Regions from separate parts of the Roseateles sp. UC29_93 genome, predicted to be linked through region 2. Evidence: predicted binding sites of a transcription regulator. Region 2 holds the regulator's gene; the other holds the start of a gene.
What was found. The regulator HrcA, encoded in region 2, represses chaperone genes, less so after heat shock. The targets are predictions, from matches to a motif close to TTAGCACTCNNNNNNNNNGAGTGCTAA.

Region 1 (11,638 bases), 2.3 Mb from region 2:
TCGACCCAGGGGCCGAGCAGGAAACGCCGCATCAGCTTGCCCGCCTGGGCATCGTCGAGCTGGTGCTGCAACTGGTCGCGCAGCATCCGTTGCCATTCCTGGCGGCGCTGCTCGCGGTCCAGGCGCTCGAGCGCCACCGCGCTGCGCTGGCCGCGGGCCTCGGCCTGCGCGCGGATGTGGGTGTCGACCTCGGTCAATGCCTGCTGGAACTGCAACGCGGAGGGATGCGCGCTGTCCAGCAGCGGCTGGATCACGCGTTCCAGGAATTGCAGGAAGGCCTTCAGTTCCGCATCGTCGCTGCGCTGGAAGCCCGCGCCGTGCGCGGCCAGGCGGTTCAGCAACTGCCAGGTCGGATGGTCCTGGCGACGCAGCAGCGAGGGATCGGTCTTGGACAGGCGCACGATCGCGACCTGCAGTCGACCCATCAGGACCTTCAGCGGCGGCTGCAGGCTGTCGTCGGCCAGGATCTGGTCATACAGGCGCGACAGCAGGTCCGTGCCCGGCGCGCCGATGCCCGGCCCCAGCTTGGGCGGGGGGGCGGACAGGGCGCCCGCCGGCGGAGTGGGCGAACCAGGGACTGCGGCGCGCGCCGATCCGAGCTCGGCGGCGCGCGTGTTCATCAGGTCCAGCTTCATCGCGACCTGGTCCAGCGTTGCGTTCTGCGTCGGCGTGTCGGTCAAGGTCTTGAACTGGCGCAGGCGCAGTTCCGACTCCTTGAGCGCCGACCCGTGGCTGGTCAGCATGCCGCTCAACTGCGCCTGTCTCAGGCCCTGGCAGAGCAGGGTGTAGATCGGCTGCAGCTTGGTCGCCAGCGGATGCGCGGCCATGCGCATCAGCGCATAGCGGCCGTCGGCGTCGAGGTCCACGCCTTCGATGGCGCGTGCCAGCGCCTGTGCGAACAGCGCGGCCCGCAACGGGTTGTCGTTCTTCAACGGCCGCGCGATGCCGCGCAGCGCGGCGAAGAAGTTGCCCAGCTGATGCAGCTCAGCTCGGGACTGGTCTTCGATCGCGGTGATCACGTGGGCGATCGCGACGTCCTTCAGGGCCTGGCTCTCATCGACGAGGCTGAAGGACAGTTCGCCGCCGCGTGAGACGGGGCGCTCCCGCTGCAGCGGATCGCCGCCGTCGCGGGCCGTCTTCAGCAGGAGGTTGAGCGAGCCTTCGAAGTCGGACGCGAAGCTCGCGCGCCGCTTGGACCATCCGGCCAGCAACTGGTGATGTTCGAGCCTGCTCTTGAGCTCATCCTGCAGGCCGTTGTAGACCGCGTGCGCCAACGCGGGCACATGCGCGAGGGTGTCGTCGAGCAGGGACTGCAGGGAGGGCGAAGACGCTTGGACCATCATTTGTGACAAGTTGTCAGCTGCATTATGGTCGCCCCTGATTCAGGTGACATCCCCTGGGGCACGGGGACGTGCGGCCTGGGGAAAGCCTGATGGCCGCGCGACCTGGCGGCCGGCGGTGACCATGATGCTGAGCGGATGCTGCAGCGGATATTGGCAATGGTCGAGCCTACGTCGTATCGAAGCGCAACCGACTCATCTTGCACGAACGAAAAAAGGGGTCGCCGAAGCGACCCCTTTCGAGAGCGTGGGTCCCGAGCGTGACGCGCGGTGGGACCACCGCGCGCCGTGCTCAGGCGGACATCACATGTCCATGCCCATGCCGCCCATGCCGCCAGGCATGGCCGGGCCGGCGGACTCGTCCTTCGGCGCTTCGGCGACCATGCACTCGGTCGTCAGCATCAGCGAGGCCACGGACGCGGCGTTCTGCAGCGCGGTGCGGGTCACCTTGGTCGGATCCAGGATGCCCATCTCGATCATGTCGCCGTAGGTGCCGTTGGCCGCGTTGTAGCCGTGGTTGCCGGAGCCGGCCAGCACGGTGTTGACGACGACGGAGCTTTCTTCACCGGCGTTGTAGACGATCTCGCGCAGCGGGGCTTCGATGGCCTTCAGGATCAGCTTGATGCCGGCGTCCTGGTCGGCGTTGTCGCCCTTGATCGTGCCAGCGGCCTGACGGGCGCGCAGCAGCGCGACGCCGCCGCCGGCCACGATGCCTTCTTCAACGGCGGCACGGGTGGCGTGCAGCGCGTCTTCGACACGGGCCTTCTTTTCCTTCATCTCGACTTCGGTGGCGGCACCGACCTTGATGACGGCGACGCCGCCGGCCAGCTTGGCCACGCGTTCCTGCAGCTTCTCGCGGTCGTAGTCGCTGGTGGCTTCCTCGATCTGGACGCGGATCTGCTTGACGCGCGCTTCGATGTCGGCGCCGGCACCGTTGCCGTCGATGACGGTGGTGTTTTCCTTGCCCACTTCGACGCGCTTGGCCTGGCCCAGGTCAGCCAGCGTGACCTTCTCGAGCGACATGCCGACTTCCTCGGCGATCACCTTGCCGCCGGTCAGGATGGCGATGTCTTCCAGCATGGCCTTGCGGCGGTCGCCGAAGCCCGGGGCCTTCACGGCGACGACCTTCAGGATGCCGCGGATCGTGTTGACGACCAGGGTCGCCAGCGCTTCGCCGTCGACTTCTTCGGCAATGATCAGCAGCGGACGGCCCGACTTCGCGACGGCTTCCAGCGTCGGCAGCAGGTCGCGGATGTTGGAGATCTTCTTGTCGTAGAGCAGGACGAACGGGTTGTCCAGGATCGCCGACTGCTTTTCCGGGTTGTTGATGAAGTACGGCGACAGGTAGCCGCGGTCGAACTGCATGCCTTCGACGATGTCGAGCTCGTTGTCCAGGCTCTTGCCGTCTTCGACGGTGATCACGCCTTCCTTGCCGACCTTGTCCATCGCCTTGGCGATGATCTCGCCGACGTCGGCGTCGGAGTTGGCGGAGATGGTGCCGACCTGGGCGATTTCCTTGGAGGTCGTGGTGGCCTTGGAGGCCGCCTTCAGCTGCGTGACCAGGGCGGTGACCGCCTTGTCGATGCCGCGCTTCAGGTCCATCGGGTTCATGCCGGCGGCCACGTACTTCATGCCTTCGCGGACGATGGCCTGGGCCAGGACCGTGGCGGTGGTGGTGCCGTCACCGGCGTTGTCCGAGGTCTTGGAAGCGACTTCCTTGACCATCTGGGCGCCCATGTTCTGCAGCTTGTCCTTGAGCTCGATCTCCTTGGCGACCGAGACACCGTCCTTCGTGACGGTGGGGGCGCCGAACGAGCGCTCCAGCACCACGTTACGGCCCTTGGGGCCCAGCGTGACCTTGACCGCGTTGGCCAGGATGTTCACGCCTTCGACCATGCGGGCACGGGCCTCGCCGCCGAAGACAACGTCTTTTGCTGCCATGTGTATCTCTCCGAAATCTTTATCTGGATGAAGGTCTGTCGCGGTCGTCGATTACTTGGCGATGACGGCGAACAGGTCTTCCTCGCGCATGACGAGCAGCTCGTCGCCGTCGACCTTGACGGTCTGGCCGCTGTACTTGCCGAACAGGACGCGGTCGCCGACGGCGACGTTCAGGGCGATGAATTCACCCTTGTCGTTGCGCTTGCCCGGGCCGACGGCCAGCACTTCGCCCTGGTCGGGCTTCTCGGCGGCGTTGTCGGGGATGACGATGCCGGAGGCCGTCTTGGTTTCGTTTTCCAGGCGCTTAACGATCACGCGATCGTGCAGAGGACGCAGTTTCATCAGATCTCCTTGACTAATGCAGACTTGCTTCAAGGACCCGCCGTGCGCTCAGCGCACAAGCCAGTCCATCACAAGAAGTAAGCCCCTCAGCCAGGGCCTCGGGGCTTGTTAGCACTCGACCATCGCGAGTGCTAGCAGGGAGATTATATGGACCGGTCTTGACGTTTCAAGGGCGCGCTTGAATACCGCGGCTGAATAGGTGGTCCAGCGACCACCGGCCGGGGCCCCGACCCAGGAGATACAGCATCGGCGCCGCCCAGCTCAGATGCGTCGGCCAGCCCGACGGATAGACGAAGGTCTGGATCACCGCCGTCATCCCCAGCACGCCGAGGGCGGCCAGGCGCGTGAACAGCCCCAGTACCAGCAGGATCGGCAGGAGGTGCTCCGCGCCCGTGGCGAGATAGGCGGCCCATTCCGGCGGGATCAGCGGGAGCGCGTAGTCCTGGCGGAACAGCAGGAAGGTCGTGTCGGTCAGCGTGAACCAGCCCTCGACCTTGGTGCGGCCGGACAGCCAGAACACGCCCGCGATGCTGAATCGGCAGGCCAGCGCGATGAGGTCATGCGAGATGAGGCGCTCCAGGCGCTGGCGGATCGTGGCCAGCGACCAGGTGGTGTCGCGTCCGGTGCGGGATGTGGAGTTGATCGTGTTCATGACGGGATCTCCATGACGCCGGTGAAGGCGCCTTGATTGAGCAGACGGCCCAGCGCGGCGCCGGGGTCGAAGGCGGGGAGGCGGGCCTGGATGGTGTCCAGCGCTTCGCCGAGCGGTGTGCCGTCGGCGCAGGCGTCGAGCAGGGCGCAATCGGCGGCATCGATCTCGAGCGCGATGACCGCGCCGGAGGGCCGCGTCAGCAGCGCGCCCTGGCCCTGCCAATGCGGTGGATTCGGATCGGCGCCTTGGGTGCGTGCCGCGTTCCAGAGGCTGAATGCCGGCCAGCCGGCGCACCAGCGCCATCGCGCCGCGGGGTGCGGCACCAGCCGCGACGCGGCGAGTCGTTCGGCTTCGAGTCCTGCGATGGCCGGTACCTCGAGTACCGGCGCATCGGCCGACACGTGGCTCTCGCTCCAGAGCCGGTCCAGGCGCGCGACCTCGCCAAGCCAGGGCAGTTCGCTGCCGGCGAGCGCCACATCGAGGAACGCGGGGAAGCGCGCGCCGTAGTGCTGGAGGTCGCCGCCCGTTGGCGGGTCGGCCCGCACCGCGTCGAGTGCCACCGCCTGCATCCACGCATCGCCGGTCAGCCGGTGTACGGCCGGATAGAGCGAGATCAGCGCATCCGCGCAGCCTTTCAACATGGTGTTGCGATAGACGGCGAAGCCGGGCTGAGCGGCCGCCGATGCGGGGCGGGCAGTGTCGTCCTCCGGCGCGGCCCAGAGGTCACGCCAGAACGTTTCCTGAAATCTGGCGAGCGACTCAAGCGCCGGCTCCGCGCGCGATTCGATGCGCGTCATGCGAGCACCTCATGAGGCGCGCGTGTTGCCGCGTCGAGTGCTGACTGAGCCTGTCTGCGTTCGGCGATCAACTCGGCGAAGGGCGGCAGGTTGCCGTCGCGCTCGACCAGGGTCGGTCTGGGACCGATGCGAGCGGTCAATCGCGCCAGCAACGTCCAGACCGGCGCCGCGACGGCCGCGTCGTGGCTGTCGATCAACAGCCCGGTGCTGGCGTCCGCGTCGGCACGGTGCCCGGCGACGTGGATTTCCATCACTGCATCACCGTCGACCGCATCGATCCACGCCGAGGCGTCGATGCCGAGGTTGCTTGCGGACACGAACACGTTGTTCACGTCGACCAGCAACCCGCAGCCGGTGCGGCGGACGAGTTCATGCAGGAAATCGACCTCGCCCCATTCGTGGGAGAGGGACAGGTAATGCGTGGGGTTCTCGATGGCGACACGGCGCTGCAGCGCGTCCTGCATGCGGGAGAGGTTCGCCGCGACATGACGCAAGGCCTCCGTCGTGCGCGGCACCGGCAGCAGGTCCGGTGCATACGCCCCGCCGAAGCGGCTCCACGCCAGATGCTCCGACACCAGCGCCGGCTGCAGCCGGTCCGCCAACGCGGCGAAGCGCCTCAGATGCTTGGGATCCGGCGGCGCCGTGCCGGCCAGGGACATCGACACCCCATGCAGCGACAGCGGATGTGTCGCCCGCAGGGTCTCGAGCAGCGCCAGGCGCGGGCCGCCCGCGACGAGGTAGTTCTCGGGGTGGACCTCGAACCAGAGTCCCGGATCACGCGCTGCCAGCGCGTCTTCCGCGAACTCCGGTTTGAAGCCCAGGCCGGCGCCCAGCGCGTGTGTCATGAGGGCGTGCCGCTCAGGACTTGATCGCGGAGAGCGAGCCCATGCCCTTGGGGGTCTTGATCGTCGTGCAGGTGCCGGCGGGGACGTACTTCCACGCGTTGGCCTGGTAGTCCATCTTGGCGGTGCCGGCGCAGGTGGTGCCGGGGCCGGCGGCGCAGTCGTTCTTGCCGGCCATGGCGACGCCGTAGCAGCGTTCCTTCTCCGCGGCGGCAGGCTTGGCGTCCTGTGCCATGGCGGAGGCGGACAGGGCGGTCAGGGTGACCAGGGCGAGGCTCAGGGTGGTCGACTTCATGGGGGCACTCCTTGTGCGGGTGGATAGTGGGTTTGCGTGATGAACGCGCCGATTGGTCCGTCGCATCCGAGGGTTAGTTCGTGCCATTTGCGCCGGGGGTTACAGCGCCGCCCGGAAATTTCCAGGTTCTTTTTTTCGAGCCCCCTGTAACCTTCCGGCCCCATGACGCGAATAGATCCCGTGATCGCGACAGAACATGAGTTGCACGACCTCTTCCTGGCCGGGCTGGACGGAGATGCGGGGGCTTACCACCGCTTCCTCCAGCGCCTGGGGGCGCTGCTGCGCGGCTACTTCCGGCGGCGACTGCAGCAGCTGCCGGACGAGGTCGAGGATCTGGTGCAGGAGACGCTGATGGCCGTGCACGCGCAACGTCAGACCTACCGCCGCGGCGAGCCGCTGACGGCCTGGGTGCATGCGGTCGCGCGTTACAAGCTGGTCGACCTCTGGCGTCGTCGCGAGCGGCACGACGCGCTGAACGAGCCGCTCGACGACGACCTCGCGGTGTTCGCGGCCGCCGACCACGAGGCCGGCGATTCGCGCCGCGACCTGAGCCGGCTGCTGGATCGATTGCCGACCAACCAGCGCCTGCCGATCCTGCACACCAAGGTCGAGGGGCTGTCGGTCCAGGAGACCGCCCAGCTCACCGGGCTGAGCGAGTCGGCGGTGAAGGTCGGGGTGCACCGGGGATTGAAGACGCTGGCGCGACTGTGGAAGGACATGACATGAAGACCGACGACCTGATCGGACTGCTGGCGCAGGATGCCGGCCCGGTGCCGAAGCGCACCGGCGAGCGGCGCTTCGCCGTCGCGCTGCTGGTGGGTGTGGCGCTGGCGCTGGCGTGGGTGCAGGGCGCCTTCGGCATCCGCGCCGACCTGGCCGAAGTGATGGGCACGGCGGTGTTCTGGCAGAAGGTGGCGATGCCGCTGGCGGTGGCCGCGACCGGCCTGGTCGTGGTGTTCCGTCTCGGCCACCCCGGGGCACGGATGAACGGCTGGTGGCTGGGCGTGTGGCTGCCGGTGTCGCTGCTGTGGATCTGGGCGGCGGTGGTGCTGTGGATGGCCGAACCCGCCGCGCGCGTGCCGCTGGTGCTGGGCACGACGTGGCGGGTCTGCGTGTTCAACGTGACGGCGACGGCGCTGCCGATCGGCGTCGGCCTGTTGTGGGCGCTTCGCGGTCTGGCGCCGACGCGGCCGGTGCTGACCGGGGCGGCGGCAGGCTGGCTTGCGGGCGCGGTGGGCGCGTGCGTCTACTCGCTGCACTGCCCCGAGATGGGCGCCCCATTCGTCGCGATCTGGTACGTGCTCGGGATGGGCATGTCGGCGGCGCTGGGAGCGCTCGCTGGGCGACATTGGCTGAGATGGTGAGCGGACCAGCCGTCACGCGATATACGACAACGGCAACGCCGTCGTGAACTTCAGCTCCTCCATCGCGAAGCTGGAGCTGACGTCCGACAGCTGCGTTCCCGCGATCAGCCGGCGATAGACCTGGTCGTAGGCCGCGATGTCCGGCACCACCACGCGCAGCAGGTAGTCCACGTCGCCGCTCATCCGGTAGAACTCGACGACCTCCGGGATCGCCTCGATCGCCGCGCGGAACTGGTCGAACCAGGCCTGCGAGTGCACGTTCGTCCGCACCGACACGAACACCGTCACCCCGACGTTCACCTTCTTCGGGTCCACCAGCATCACGTTGCGGGTGATCACGCCCGACTCCTTCAGCCGCTGCACCCGACGCCAGCACGGCGTCGTCGACAGCCCGACCTCCGCCGCCAGCTCACTCACCTGCACGGACGCGTCCCGCTGCAGGACATCGAGAATCTTTCGGTCGATGGAATCCAGTTTCGTCATGTTGGCCAACCTTGGAATTCAATTGCCGAAATCGGCCAAGGAAAGATGGATTTTGCACGTGGATTCCAAGCGTGAATTCTGACAATCGACCACCATGGAAATCTACCTCGACGCCAACGCCACCACCCCCGTCCTGCCGCAGGCCCGCGACGCCGCGCTCTCCGTGATGGCGGACGCGTTCGGGAACCCGAGCAGCATCCACGGCAGTGGTCTCAAGGCCCGGGCGCGGCTTGACGCGGTCCGCGCCACCGCGCGGCGCGTGCTGGGCGCACCGGGCGGCCGGCTGGTCTTCACCAGCGGTGCGACCGAGGGCATCCAGACCGCCGTGCTGTCCGCGCTGACCGCGCTGCGACAACGGCGCGAGGCCGGCCAGGCCATCCCGCCGCAACTGCTCTACGGCGCCACCGAGCACAAGGCCGTGCCCGAGGCGCTCCGGCACTGGAACACGCTGCTGGGCCTGGACCTGGACGTCGTCGCGATCCCTGTCGGCATCGACGGCCGCCATGACCTTGCCTGGCTGCGCGCGAACGCTTCCTCGGCCGGCCTGGTCTGCACGATGGCCGCCAACAACGAGACCGGCGTCATCAGCGACCTCGATGGCATCGCCGACGCGCTGCGCGGCTCCGGCGCGCTCTGGCTGGTGGACGGCGTGCAGGCGCTCGGCAAGCTGCCGCTGCAACTCGGCGAACGCGCGATCGACTACGCGCCGTTCTCCGGCCACAAGCTCTACGCGCCCAAGGGCGTCGGCATGCTCTACGTCCGCGAGGGCGCCCCGTTCACGCCGTTGATGGCCGGCGGCGGGCAGGAGGGCGCGCAGCGCTCCGGCACCGAGAACATGGCCGGCATCGCCGCGCTGGGTGCGGTGCTGGAGGCGCTCGAAGGCGGCGGCGTGTTTGCGTCGCTCGGCCAGTTGCTGGACCGTCGCCAACGCCTGGCCGACGCGCTGCGCGAGGCCTTCCCCGGCGTCGTGTTCAACGCGCCGTTCGACATCAGCCTGCCGACGACGCTCAACGTCTCGGTCCCCGGGCTGAGTGCGAAGCTGCTGCTCGACCTGTTCGACGCCGCCGGCCTGCGCGTCAGCGGGGGCTCTGCTTGCGGCGCGGCGAAGGCGGCGCCGAGCTACGTGCTGCAGGCGATGGGCCTGCCGGCGTGGCGAGCCGGCGCCGCGGTGCGTCTGTCCTTCGGCGCGGCCGATGCCGAGTCGACCATCGATGAAGCCTGCAGACGCCTGCGCGCCTGTGGCGAGTCGCTGCGCGCGACCTGCCAGACGCCGGCACCGAATGAGACCCCGCAGGCACCGGAGCTGCTCACACGCTTCGCCGTCGATGGCGCCTGCTGCTACGTCGTCGCCGATGTGTCGAGCCGCCGCTGCGTGGTCGTCGACCCGCTGCCCGAACTCACCGGCACGCTGGCGCAGTGGATGCGATGTCGCGGGCTGACCTTGGCCGCGGTGCTGGACACGCACAGCCATGGCGACCATGCCTCGTCCGCGCAGGCGCTGCGCGACGCGATGACGAGCCTGCTCGCCGAGGAAGCGCTGGCCGATCGCGTCGACGCCCTGGGCTGGCCGAAGGGCAACGAGGTGATCGCGCTTGGCGCGCATCGGCTGTCGCGTCTCGCGATCCCCGGCCATACGGAAGATTCCACCGCCTACCTGCTGCACGCGGGCGGCGAACTGATCTCGGCCTTCGTCGGCGACATGGTGATGGCGGGCGCGCTGGGCCGTAGCGATTTCGAGCAGAGCGCGCCGGCCGCCTTCGGCCCGTCGTTGAAGACGCTGGAGCGCAATGTCGGCCTGAACGGCCTGCTGCTGCCCGGACACGACTACGACGACCGCTTTGCGACGACGCTTGCCGTGGAATGCGGCGCGCAGCCGCTGCTCGACGGCGTGCTGAAGGGGCGCCTGAGCGCTGAGGCTTTCGCGATCGGCAAGGGCGTGCTGGAGCGCGACCTCGCGCCCACCGAGTACCAGACGATGGCCTGCGGCGCGCGCGTGGACTGCGCGCGGGCGACGGAGCGCGTCGAACTCGACGTCGGGAGCCTGCAGTCGATGTTGGGCGACGGCGTCGGACCGAAGCCGGTGCTGGTCGACGTGCGCGAGGCCTACGAGGCGCGCATGAGCCCCACCGACGAACTCGCGCCCGAGGCGGTGCCGCTGTCGGCGCTGATCAACGCACTGCCGCGCTGGCGTGCGCTGCCGGAGCAGACGCCGGTGATCTTCTTCTGCCGCAGCGGCAACCGCAGCGCGCAGGCGGCGCGGGCGTTGCGCCGACTCGGCCACGGGCAGGCGTGGAGCCTGGCCGGTGGCCTGGCGCTGTGGCCGACCACCCGGACAGCCACGACGCTTGACGCCATCGCGATCTGAGCGCGGTGTCGTCGATAACAAGTGTGCTTGTTGCTGACGGGCCGCGTCAGACGCCGCGAGCGCGTCAGTAGCGCCGTGAACCCTGAGCCGCTCAGCGCATCTCGCGCGGCGGTCGAGACGACACCGAGGCGTCCGCGGCGACCGCATCGGGGCCGTGCCCGCGCGGGAAGTCGAACGCGATCCGCATGACGATGTCCTGCGGGTAGTTGCCGAACTTGCGGCCGAACAGGTTGAGACCGCCGCGGTTGCGGGCGTCGTCCTTGACGCCCAGTCGCACCTTGATGTGATTCGTCTGCGGCAGATCCAGGTCGCCGATCTTCACCGCGCCCAGCGCGACGCCGTCGATCATCGAGCCCTGCTCCCCCCACGCTCCACTGCTTGAGCAGCCCGTGCGTCGTGCGGTCGACCTGCCACCAGCCCGGCATCAGCAGCGAGGGCTTGCCGCCGTAGTCGCCGGGGCTGGTCCAGGTGCCGATCTCCTTGTCGTTGATCCAGAGCGTGATGTCGGAGGGCCAGTCCTCGTTGAACTGCGGCGCCTCGGAGCAGATCTCCATCGACAGCTCGAGGTGATTGGGCACCGCGCCGTAGGGCAGGTTGTTGGGGAAGGCGTAGTCCACGTAGCCCGAGCCGCCGAACCACAGCAGCTGCGCGTAGACATGCTCGGGCTCGAAGAACGAGCGCGAGTCGTCCAGCATGCCGATGATCTTGCTCTCGCTGACCAGGCCGCAGGTGGGCTTGGCCTCGACGTGACGGTAGCTGCCGATCGGCATGCTGATCGAGATGACGTTGGGCTGCGACTCGATCGCCGCGCCGGGCAGGCGCAGACGCACCTCGTCGTAGCGCTTGGAGCAGAGCTTCTGCCGACCGCGCGTGCCGGGTTCCACCTCCACCGAGACGAGGCCCACGGCCTGCAGCTGGTTGATGTTGAAGCTCACCGTCGAATGCGGGAGGTTCATCGCCGACGCCAGCTCCGACACGTTCAGCACCTGGTGCGTGAGCAGGCCCAGCATCGCCTGGCGCGTGTCCGAGGCGAGGGCCTTGGCGACGGCCAGCGCCGCGTCTCCCTCCACCGTCAAGACCCGGCTGCCCGAGACCTCCACCATCGCGCGTTCCCTGTTGTCTTGTTGCGGCCCATCGCTTTGGACCCAATGAATTGGCGAGTTTATGAGATGTGCCCTGTTGCTCTGGGGACCCGGGTGAAGTTCTGCCATTAATAA
Region 2 (11,638 bases):
CACCAAAGAGGCGCTGGCGTTCGCCGAGGGCCGGAACATCCGGCTTATCGACGGGCCGAAGTTGAAGGCGCTGCTGGCGACCTCCCCTGCCCCGAAGCCCGAGCCACAGCGGTCAGCAGCGGACGTCACGATGGTGGTCTGCCCGGCGTGCTCGCAGCCGATGGTGTTGCGCACGGTCAAGCGCGGTCCGACGGCGGGGCAGCAGGTCTATGCGTGTTCGACGTATCCCATCTGCAAGGGGACGAAGCCGGCTTGAACCATGAAGAAGATTTTCCTTGCCTTGATGATCGGCCTCTTCGTCGGCGCTCTTGCCTTCTGGCAGTTGCGCAGCGACGAGCGTGTTTTGATGCTGGCGGATGTCAGGACCACCGCTTCGCCAGCGGCATCGTCCAGCGCGGCAAGCGCTCAACAACTGCCGCCCGCGGCTTCGGCGACTCCGGCTTCCGCGCCGTCATCACTGCGTGGGGCAGGTCTGGAAGATGGGATGGTCAGCTCTGATCCACTGGCCTTTGCCGCTTGGCAACACGGGCTCTCGCAGGTCGGGTCGTTTGCGAAGGCTGATCAGATCACTTGGCAATGTCGAGAAGCCAACCAATTGGCATCGAGGGCCCGACCTGAAATCGCCTTGCAGCGCGCCACCCAGCTGGGGAAGGATCCGGCCATGTTCCAGGCTCGATTCATCGAGGCCCAGCAGATGGTACGCAGTCGATGCGAAAGCTTTCGTCAAGACGTTGCGGCGGACCAGGCCCTGGAGGGCGACAGCAACGCGGCCAGTTACCAGAAGGCGCGCGTCGACATGTTCAAGATGGACGCGTCCACGCCGGCTGCCCTGCTTGAGCTGGCGAGGCAAGGGCAGCTCGCTTCTGCAGCGTTGATCCTTGCGAACATCCCTCGCTTCCAGGGCGAGGATTTCAAGGGCGCCGAGGCGTCGGAAATCTTTCAGAGCGCGGTGTTGCTCGCTTCTTTCAATGCGACCTCCGTGCAGGCTGATCGCGCCAGGGATCTGCGGATGTACAGCGCCTGCCTGCAGACTGGGGTATGTGACGGAGATTTCGCCACCTATGCGCTGCGAAAGTGGCCCGAAGGCTCGGCGCAGCGGGAGAAGGCGTTGGCGCTTGCGGCGCGCATGGAAGCGGTGTTCCGCTCGAATTCCATCGCGGACTGGATCAAGGCGCCGCGTTAGGAGGTCACTTCTGCACCGTGCAGATCCCGTAGCTCCGGATCTCCGGGCGCCCGACCGGTTCGTCCTTGAGGTCGCACACAAGGCGCAGGGGCTGGCCGTCGAGTTCGCCCAGGTCTTCGTAGTTGTGCTTGCTATGGAACCATCCGCGGAAGGTCTTGCTTTGATAGACGAAGCTGACTTCCTGATCGATGACCGGCTCGTGGGGCAGCAGGTTGCCGGTGATCGATCGCCCGGTGATGACCGGGAAGTGATAACGCCCGTTGGCGTCGGTTCGGGTCACGTTGGAGCCCCTCTTGTCGCCCCAGTGCCAGGAGTAGTGCTGCTGGACCTCGACGCCTTCCACCGGACGGCCCTCCAGCAGGACGATGCCCTCCAGGTCGGAGAACAGGGTGAAGGGTTTGAAGAAGGCCATGGCTTGTGCGAGCGAGAAGAGTCCGATGGCGAGCGCAGCAAGCCAGAGGGTGATGCGAAGGAACGGGGAGCGTTTCACGGCTGCACCGTCCGCTTGATGGCTCGTCAACTGGGGGCTCCAGGACTGGGGATGGGTGAGGGGCAAGTGTTGCGCGGGAGCGCAACGGAGCGGCCGGCCAGTCTAGGGTGGGGTGGAAAGTTGAAAGTCACTTGCTTGGTTGGGGATCTCAATGCGAAGCACGCCGCATCGGCGCGAAGCGTGGAGTGCAGTTCGCCGGCAATTCCGGTGTCGGTCAGACATGGCGATGAGCAAGGTTCCGCCCAAGACGGTAGACGCGAAATCGCGCTGTTGTTCTGACGCGCGCGTCCTTGCAATCCTTCCGGGAGAGCTGGGCAATTGATAACGCTTTGGGAGTTCCCCGTGAACGCCCGCAGCCGTGCAGACAATGCGGCCACGATACTCGGCGGACGTCTTCAGGGAGAGAGCCAAAATGGCCAGAAGAAAGAAGAGATCCTCGGGAGGGGGTCTGCTCGGTCTATTCGCGTTGCTGCCGTGGTGGGTGAGTGTGGTGCTCGCGGTCGTCGCATACTTCGGGCGCACGCCTTGGCGGGACTGCCGCCGGCAAAGCCGCAAGCGGGGCCGTTTGCGCGGCAATTCCAGACGCTCGTTGCCAATGCCGGAGTGCGTGGCGCGGCAGGAGGCTTGCAGTACGCGCTGCCGATGTTGCTGTTGGTGGCGTCGGTCATGTCGGCGTTTCGCCGGCATGCAAGAAGGGACCTGCTGCAGGCTTCGGCGCTAAACCAGGATGCCGCTGCAATAGATGGCATGACCTGGCACCAGTTCGAGCTGCTGATCGGAGAGGCGTTCCGGCAGAAGGGATACACCGTCGTCGAGATCGGCGGCAACGGGCCTGATGGCGGCGTCGACCTTGTCCTGCGCAAACCCGCGACCAATGGGAACGAGACATTCCTGGTTCAGTGCAAGCACTGGAAGGCGTTCAAGGTCAGCGTGAACGTTGTGCGGGAGCTTTACGGAGTGATGGCCGCACGCGGAGCTGCAGGTGGATTCGTGGTGACGTCGGGCAGGTTCACCTCTGAGGCGGTGGTGTTTGCAGAGGGTCGAAACGTCGAGCTGATCGATGGAACGAGGCTGAAGGAGTTGCTGGCGAGCGCCAAGGTTGAACCGCATCTGCCGCCAGCGCCGACCGCCTCGAAACCTTCCGACCTTCCCACGATGGTCGTATGCCCGAGTTGCTTGCATCCGTTGGTGCGACGCATTGCCAAGCGTGGACCTCAGGCTGGGCAGGCGTTCTATGGGTGTTCGACGTATCCGGTATGCAAATACACCCGCGCCCTCTGATTGCGCATTCTCGTCAACAACTTAGATCCAAATGGCCACATCAAAAAAAACGAAACGCGTCCAAGACCAAATTCAGGAGAATGCGTTCAAAGGTCAGTCGCGCACTGAAACTCATCTTGCCGATTTCTTTTGGCTACTCAGCAGATCGATCGACATCAACGGCGAGGATCTCTTGGTTGAGCGTCGGCGTGATTCATCAAGTATCCCAGCCGCTGCCGGCGATCCACAATGCTTCGGCCTAATTCAGGCAAAATTCTTTCAGGGCAAGAATCTCGTCAAAATTCTTCGCAGCTATGTTGAGGACATGACAGGCCCAAGAACCAACTTCTTTGCGTTCTTACACTCCGACGATGCTGACGGAGAGCATATCCATTACTTCTTCACGGCCCAAGAGATTATTGAGAGCTGGAAAGTCAGCCGTTGCCAAGAGTTCTTTGAGTTCAGAATTACCAAGACACGGCTATTCGAGCGCTTTCTCAATCGTCCCCGCCACACCATCACGAATGCAATTCAAACGGGAATATCTCGAACTCAGGGATTGCAATCGCGGTATGCGCTGTCCCGATTCTTCCGCACGCATGTTGACCGTCTTCGTAGAGGACGTCGTCATACCGACCACCACCCAATGTCACAAGAAATGAATAATCGCCGCTTGCCTTTGGAGTTTGAACAATTCCACTCTGCCATGGCCCACCCAGACTACCTGTGGCAAGAGGCTCGAACAATCTACGAATTGCCTTGCGGTCGTAGGTGCTATGACGTCTAAGACGAACTTGCGGATTCTCTTCGCTCACCAACCAACTCCATCCTCTTTAACCTCGAAGCTCCGAGTATCGATCAGTCCATAACGGGCTCATAATTAAAAAGCAATTCATACTTCTTGGCGCATTAAGAATCCGCACCACCGGCGGCAGCCGACAGTTGGCTGCTGCATGTTTGTACCCGCTCGAAATGCCGGAGACAAATTGATTGAGGCATCATCGCGGATGTTTTGCAAAAGATGCACCGCTCAGTACTTATCGAGCGGGACGACGAGAACTTATTTCTTCGTACGTGATTTGCGAGAAGATGCAATTCGTTGGTAGGCCGTACAGGACTTGAACCTGTGACCAAAGGATTATGAGTCCTCTGCTCTAACCAACTGAGCTAACGGCCCCCGGGGGTAATCGCATATACGAACCCTGGCGGGTTCGTTGGTTCCGGCGTTGCACCGGAGCGGCGGATTGTAAGCATGCTTGGGGGCCGGCCTGACGAGCCGCGAAGCGCGGCTACTTCTGCGACAGCGCGTTGCTCACCATCCTCGACGTGATGTCGACGATCTCGATCATGCGGTCGTAGGCCATGCGCGTCGGGCCGATGACGCCGAGCGTGCCCACCACCTCGCCATCCACCTCGTACGGCGCGGAGACGATCGACAGCTCTTCAACAGGCACGACCTGGCTCTCCCCGCCGATGTAGATCCGCACGCCTTCCGCGCGGCTGGACACATCCAGCAGCCGCATCAGCTGCGTCTTCTGCTCGAACATGTCGAACATCCGCCGCAGGCTCCCCATGTCGTGGCTGAAGTCCTGCACCGTCAGCAGGTTCCTCTCCCCCGAGATGATCATCGGCTCGTGCTCCGTCACCCCCTGCTGCCCGACGTCCACCGCCGCGCTCATCAGCTTGGCGATCTCCCCGCGCAGTTGGTCCACCTCGGACCTCAGGCGGTCCCGCACCACGTCCAGGCTCAGCCCCGCGTAGTGCGCGTTCAGCCGGTTGCTCGCCTCCGTCAGGTCGGACTGGGTCAGGTCTTGCGCCGTGAACACCAGCCGGTTCTGCACATCCCCGTCCGGCGACACCATGATCACCAGCACCCGTCGATCCCCCAGACGCAGGAACTCGATGTGGTGGAACACCGCCGTCTTCCGCGGCGACGTCACCACCCCCACGAAACTCGACAGGCTGCTCAGCAGATGCGCCGCGCTCGCGATCACCTTCTGCGGTTGATCAGGCAACAACTGGCTCTCGAACGACCCCACCCCCTCGCGCGGCATGCCCGGCTTGGCCGTCAGCAAGGTGTCCACGAACAGCCGGTACCCCCGCGCCGTCGGAATCCGCCCCGCGCTGGTGTGCGGGCTCGCGATCAGCCCCAGCTCCTCCAGGTCCGCCATCACGTTGCGGATCGTCGCCGGGCTCAGCTCCAGCCCCGACGCCTTCGACAAGGTGCGCGACCCCACCGGCGAACCGTCGGCGATGTACCGCTCCACCAGAGCCTTCAGCAGTGTCTTCGCGCGATCGTCGAGCATGTTTTTCATTCTAAAGAAGCCGGCGGCGCCACCCCCCGCATACCCCCGGTCCCAGCAGTTCGCTGTGGTGTAATTCCCGCCATGTCCAAGCGCTTCCGCCATGTGGCCATCGTCGGAAAACCCCAGTCGCGGGGCATCCGGCCCATCCTGGAAGAGATTGCCGATTTGTCGCCTCCCAGGGATTGGATGTTTCCCTCGAACAGGCCACCGCCGACAGCACCGGCATCACCGCCCTCCCCGGCCTGTCCCACGCCGAACTCGGCGCCCAGTGCGACCTGGCCATCGTCGTCGGCGGCGACGGCACCATGCTCGGCTTCGCCCGCCAGGTCGCCCGCTACAACCTCCCCCTCGTCGGCATCAACCAGGGACGCCTCGGCTTCATCACCGACATCTCCGCCGACCAGTTCAAGGACGCCCTCGCCCCCATCCTCGCCGGCGACTTCGAGATCGAACACCGCTCCCTCCTCGAAGGCGCCGTGATCCGCGACGGCGAACAGATCTTCTCCGGCGTCGCCCTCAACGACGTCGTCGTCTCCCGCGGCGCCACCGCCGCCATGGTCGAACTGCGCGTGGACGTCGGCGACGAGTTCGTCGCCAACATGCGCGCCGACGGCGTCATCGTCGGCACGCCCACCGGCTCCACCGCCTACGCCCTCTCCGCCGGCGGACCCATCCTCCACCCCGGCATCGCCGGCTGGGTCCTCCTGCCCATCGCCTCCCACGCCCTCTCCAACCGCCCCATCGTGCTGCCCGACAACGGCGAGGTCCGCCTCACCATCGTCGCCGGCCGCGACGCGTCGGTGAACTTCGACATGCAATCCCTCGCCTCCCTGCTCCACGGCGACTGCATCACCGTGCGCCGCTCCCAGCACCGCGCCCCCTTCCTCCACCCCAGCGGCTGGTCCTACTACGCCACCCTGCGCCGCAAACTCCGCTGGAACGAAGGCACCACCTGATGCTGCGCCGCCTCGCCCTCAAGGACTTCGTGATCGTCCCGGCGCTCGAACTCGACTTCGCCGCCGGCTTCTCCGCCCTCACCGGTGAAACCGGCGCCGGCAAGTCCATCCTCATCGACGCCCTCCAGCTCGCCCTCGGCTCTCGAGGCGACGCCGCCGTCGTCCGCGAAGGCGCCACCCGCGCCCGAAATCTCCGCCGAGTTCGACCGCCCCCGCCGTCCTCGCCCCCTGGCTCGAGGAAGCCGGCTTCGACTCCGCGGTCGACGGCGCCGACGACACGCTGCTGCTGCGTCGCGTGATCGACGCCCAAGGCAAGAGCCGCGCATGGATCAACGGCGGCACCGCCACCGTCGCCCAGCTGCGCGAACTCGCCGAACACCTGCTCGACATCCACGGCCAGCACGCCTGGCAAGGCCTGACCCGCCCCGTGAGCGTGCGCGAGCTGCTGGACAGCTTCGCCCAGATCGAGACCAAGCCGATGGCCGCCGCCTTCACCGAGTGGCGCCAGGCCACCGAGGCGCTGTCCGCCGCGCAATCCAAGCAGGCCGACCTCGCCCGCGAGCACGAGCGCCTGAGCTGGCAGATCGGCGAGCTCGGCCGCCTCGCGCCCGGCGCGGACGAGTGGGACGAGCTGAACGCGGAACACCAGCGCCTGTCGCATGCGCAGTCGCTGATGGACGCCGCCCGCGGCGCGCTCGAACGCATCGCCGAGGCCGAGATCAACGCCGAGTCGCTGACCGACGAGGCGCTCTCCGCGCTGCAGGACGTGCTCGTCTACGACGCCGGCCTGCAGGACACCGTCAGCGCGCTGCTCGGCGCGCAGGCGCAGCTGCAGGACGCCGCGCACAGCCTCAGCTCTTATCTGAACGCCGCCGACCTCGACCCCGACCGGCTGCAGCAGCTCGACGAGCGCGTGTCCGCCTGGGTCACGCTCGCGCGCCGCTACCGCCGTCAGCCGGCTGAACTGGCCGCGCTGCTCGACGAATGGAAGGCCGAGCTCGCGCAGCTCGACGCCGCCACCGACCTCGACGCGCTGCAGGCCAAGCAGGCCGCCGCGTTGAAGCGGTATCAGAAGGAAGCCAGGACCGTCAGCACCGCGCGCGCCAAGGCGGCGCCGACGCTGTCCGACGCCGTCTCGCAGGCGATGCAGCAGCTGGGCATGTCCGGCGGCCGCTTCGAGGTCGCGCTGCTGCCGCAGGACGAGCCGCAGAGCTTCGGGCTGGAGTCCGCCGAGTTCCTCGTCGCCGGCCACGCCGGCAGCACGCCGCGCCCGCTGGCCAAGGTCGCCTCCGGCGGCGAGCTGTCGCGCATCGCGCTGGCCATCGCCGTCACGACCAGCCAGCAGAACAGCGGCGCCGGCACGCTGATCTTCGATGAGATCGACGCCGGCGTCGGCGGCGCCGTCGCGGAGACCGTCGGCCGGCTGATGAAGCAGCTCGGCCAGCGCGCGCAGGTCCTCGCCGTCACGCATCTGCCACAGGTCGCCGCCTGCGCGGATCACCACTTCCTCGTGGCCAAGGCGCTCAAGGACGGCAAGACCAACTCCGACGTCCGCCCCATCGCCGGCGAGGCCCGCACCGCCGAGATCGCCCGCATGCTCGGCGGCGAACGGCTGTCGTCGACCTCGCTCGCCCATGCGCAGGAAATGCTGGAGCTGTCCGCCAAGGGCAGTCCCGCCGACCCGGCCGGCAAGTCCTCCAACAGAAAGGTGAAGCCGTGAGCGCGCCCCATACCGCTCCGGTGCCCCGGCCCTCGCCACCCCCACCGCCACCTCGCCCCGCGGCGAGGTCGTGCTCGTCACCGGCATGTCCGGCGGCGGCAAGTCGATCGCGATGCACGCGCTCGAGGACGCCGGCTTCTTCTGCGTCGACAACCTGCCGCCCGAGCTGCTGCCGCAGTTCCTCGACCTGGAACGCCAGCGCGGCTGGCGCCGCGTCGCGATCGCGGTGGACGTGCGCAGCGCCGGCTCGCTGCCGCAGCTGCTGCTGCACATCAAGGAAATGCGCCAGGAAGGCGTCTCGCTGCGCGCGATCTTCCTGGACGCCGAGCGACGACACGCTGCTGCGCCGGTTCTCCGAGACGCGCCGCCCGCACCCGCTGCGCGCCCGTTACGACGCGCGGGACGACGGCGACACGCACCGCGCGCTGCAGGAAGCGATCGCGCTCGAGCGCGAGCTGCTGACGCCGCTGCGCATGGAGTCCACCGTCATCGACAGCAGCCAGCTCCGCCCCGCGCAGCTGCGCGGCTGGCTGCGCGACCTGGTGCATGTGAGCGGTTCATCGCTGACGCTGGTGTTCGAGTCCTTCGCGTTCAAGCACGGCGTGCCCAGCGACGCGGACTTCGTCTTCGACGTCCGCGTGCTGCCCAACCCGTATTACGACCGCGAACTGCGTCCGCTCACCGGCCGCGACGAACCGGTCGCGGCCTACCTGGAGAGCCAGCCCGAGGTCCGGCTGATGCTCAGCCAGATCGGCGCCTTCATCGCGCAGTGGCTGCCGAACTTCGCGCAGGACCAGCGCAGCTACCTGACCGTCGCCATCGGCTGCACCGGCGGGCAGCACCGCTCGGTCTACCTCGTCGAGACGCTGGCCAAGCAGTTCGCCTTCCACGGGCAGGTGTTGAAGCGGCATCGCGAACTCGACGCGCGCTGAGCCGACGCGGGCTTGCGCGCACGGCAGGCGTGCCAGGCGCGGACGGGGTCGCCCCCGCGGCGTTCAGCTTTGCTCGACCGCCTGGTGCTCGATCTCCTGCACCTGGTTGAACAGCAGGATGCCCAGCACGACCGACGCGAAGGGCATCAGCACCAGCATCAGGATCATCCAGAGCACCACGCCGCGCTCCGCGCGCTTGACCGCGATGCCCATGTACGCGAAGTGCGCGCACAAGCCCGCGAAGAGCCCCATGCCGAGCATGGTCAGCTTGGCCGGATCGCCCTCGCCGGCCACCTGGGTCTCGCTGATCAGGAACCACAGGCACACCCCGCTGGCGAGCAGCGCGATGAAGGCCGATTCCAATGCGCTCTTGATGGCCGCGGCCCGGCCCGGCTTGACGTCGTTCGACATGGTGTCCCTGGATGCGGTGGAAGCGGACGCGGAGCCGCCCTGGCCCCCGTCCGTGATCCGCGCGAGCATAACGGAGCAGCGCCCGCCGGCAACGCGCGGAACCCCGGAGGCGCCCGCGGCCACCGAACGGGGCGCCTGACCACCGGCGTCTCCGCGCGCCGGCCGAAGTCGCGCGACAGCGGCAGGTGCCACCCGGGAACCTGATCGGTTATCAGACGACTGACTCTCCTTGCACGGCAATGTCCGCAGGAAGATCAGCATGACGACCATTTCCGAACACCCCAGCGCCCGCACCGACCTCCACACCGACGATGCCATCGACGAAGCGCTGGCGGCGCTCGACATCGAGACGAACTTCAGCCCGAGGAACAATCCCGGCATCGAGGACAGGGTGAAGAAGCGGGCGGTGTGGCTCAACACGGTCGCGCGACAGTGGCCGGGCGCGGACAACTCGCTGCGCGCGCAAACGCAGACGCTGTCGCGGCGGGCGAACGAGTTCCTTGGCAATTCCCGGGCGATCGCCACCGAGTTGTACGAGCTCGACCGCGACATCGACCAGTTGCCGCAAGGACTGCATCAGGTCGCCGCCCACCTCGACGCCTTCGCGTACGACCAGCGGGAACTCTCCCGGCTGAGCACGGCGCTGGATCGCATCGCCGGGGGCGGCCACCGGTATGGCATCTCCGAACCCGACTTCGCCAGGATTCGCGCGACCGCCCAGCGCATTGCGTCGGCGATCGATGCGGGTCGCGACGACCTCATGGCCGGCCGCATGCAAGCCCTGCACGACGACGTGACGACGATCACGGGGCAGACCGCCAGTCTGCGCGGCCTCCTCGAACGCAAGAAGGTCATCCACCCGGACGACGCACTCCCCGAGACGCCACATCCCGAACCGATCCCGAGCGCCGCACGGCGCACGGTCTCCCCGCCACGCTGCTGCGCGGCGCACTGTCGCGTGTGGCCCATACCGCGCAGTCGGCGCGGAACGCCTTGGTCCAGCACCTGTCGCCCCAGCGGATGAAAAGAGGCGAAGCTCGCCGAGATGGCGCGGCGCCAGGAGGCCCAGGCGCCGCTGCGCGAGGAGCTGTCGCTGCTGGACGATGACCTCTCGGGGGCGGAGCTCCGCGCTGAGCCTCTTCGGTTTCAAGCCCGGCGTGCCCGATCCGCAGTCGGTGGCGCAGTGGCAGGACCGCACGGCGTGGGTCAGTAACACCCTGAACCCGATCCTGAAGGCAGCGCGACGGACCGAGGCGGCCGGGCTGCGCGCCCTGGCCAGGAGCAGCAAGCCCGAGGCCGTCGCTCAACAGGCGATCGCCAAGATCCGCTCGCAGCTGACGGCTTTCAATGCCGCCCTCGACGAGCGCGGCGAAGAGACATGCGGAACTTCAAGTTCCAGCAGCGCCCCTGGCCGCCCGTCGCCGGTCCGGACCGCGAGGGACGCGCCGCGTGAGTCCCGCGGCCCTGCCCTAGTCCAGCAGCTTCTTCAGCGGCGCCGGCAGCGCGTACTCCGCCAGCCGCTCGCGCGCGACCCACACGCCGTCGCCGGCGGGCCGCGTCTCGCGCGTGAGCAGCGCGCGGCGCGGGTGCAGCAGCCAGTCGAAGTGCGTCAGCACATGCTTCACCTGCGGCAGCGTCTCCGGCGCCGCGACGCCCAATGCCGCGCTCTGCGCGGTCAACGCGGCTTCGTCATCGAAGAGGGGCAGCGTCCACAAGCCGCCCCAGACGCCCTCGGCCGGCCGCTGCTGCAGCCAGATGCGGCCCTCGTGCTCCACCCACAGCCACCAGTTCTCCCGCTGGCCGCGCTTGAGCTTCTTCGTCTTGATCGGGTACCGCGTGGGATCGCCCTCCGCCAGCCCCGCGCACAGCGAGGCCACCGGGCACAGCAGGCATTGCGGGCCGCGCGTCGAACACAGGCTCGCGCCCAGGTCCATCATCCCTTGCGTGTAGGCCGGCATGTCCGCGGGCGACGCCGGCAGCAGCGCCTCCGCCTGGCGCCACAGCCGCTTCTCCTGCGCCGCCGAGGCCAGATCGCCGTCGAAGGCCAGCAGACGGCCGAGCACGCGCTTCACGTTGCCGTCCAGGATGGCGACCCGCTCGTCGAAGCAGAACGACGAGATCGCCGCCGCCGTCGACCGGCCGATGCCGGGCAGCTCCGCCAGCACCGCCGCGCTGCGCGGGAACGCGCCGCCATGCAGCGCCACCACCGCCTGCGCGCACTTGTGCAGGTTGCGCGCGCGGCTGTAGTAGCCCAGTCCGGCCCAGGCGGCCATCACCTCGTCGTTGGGCGCGGCGGCCAGCGCGGCCACGTCGGGGAAGCGCTCCAGGAAGCGCCGGTAGTAGCCCAGCACCGTCGTCACCTGCGTCTGCTGCAGCATGA

Region 1: groES (co-chaperone GroES) is a predicted target of HrcA. The motif match lies at 3,732-3,758, and genes of this name have one in related genera.

What each region holds. Positions count from the first base shown of each region.
Region 1 covers NZ_CP170545.1:519,108-530,745, reverse strand. Annotated here, with positions in the region: gene ACFJIX_RS02435 (DUF1631 family protein) at 1-1,352, opposite strand, end outside; gene groL (chaperonin GroEL) at 1,644-3,281, opposite strand; gene groES (co-chaperone GroES) at 3,333-3,623, opposite strand; gene ACFJIX_RS02420 (DoxX family protein) at 3,790-4,275, opposite strand; gene ACFJIX_RS02415 (DNA-binding domain-containing protein) at 4,272-5,072, opposite strand; gene ACFJIX_RS02410 (DUF692 domain-containing protein) at 5,069-5,917, opposite strand; gene ACFJIX_RS02405 (DUF2282 domain-containing protein) at 5,931-6,209, opposite strand; gene ACFJIX_RS02400 (sigma-70 family RNA polymerase sigma factor) at 6,390-6,935, shown strand; gene ACFJIX_RS02395 (NrsF family protein) at 6,932-7,573, shown strand; gene ACFJIX_RS02390 (Lrp/AsnC family transcriptional regulator) at 7,586-8,047, opposite strand; gene ACFJIX_RS02385 (aminotransferase class V-fold PLP-dependent enzyme) at 8,151-10,421, shown strand; partial or broken gene ACFJIX_RS02380 (helix-turn-helix domain-containing protein) at 11,318-11,524, opposite strand.
Region 2 covers NZ_CP170545.1:2,856,503-2,868,140, reverse strand. Annotated here, with positions in the region: gene ACFJIX_RS13360 (restriction endonuclease) at 1-256, shown strand, start outside; gene ACFJIX_RS13355 (hypothetical protein) at 260-1,183, shown strand; gene ACFJIX_RS13350 (DUF6795 domain-containing protein) at 1,188-1,673, opposite strand; gene ACFJIX_RS13345 (restriction endonuclease) at 2,016-2,954, shown strand; gene ACFJIX_RS13340 (hypothetical protein) at 2,986-3,720, shown strand; tRNA gene ACFJIX_RS13335 (tRNA-Ile) at 4,034-4,110, opposite strand; gene hrcA (heat-inducible transcriptional repressor HrcA) at 4,223-5,239, opposite strand; partial or broken gene ACFJIX_RS13325 (NAD kinase) at 5,321-6,195, shown strand; partial or broken gene recN (DNA repair protein RecN) at 6,195-7,915, shown strand; partial or broken gene rapZ (RNase adapter RapZ) at 8,001-8,847, shown strand; gene ACFJIX_RS13310 (hypothetical protein) at 8,911-9,258, opposite strand; gene ACFJIX_RS13305 (hypothetical protein) at 9,488-10,282, shown strand; gene mutY (A/G-specific adenine glycosylase) at 10,728-11,638, opposite strand, start outside.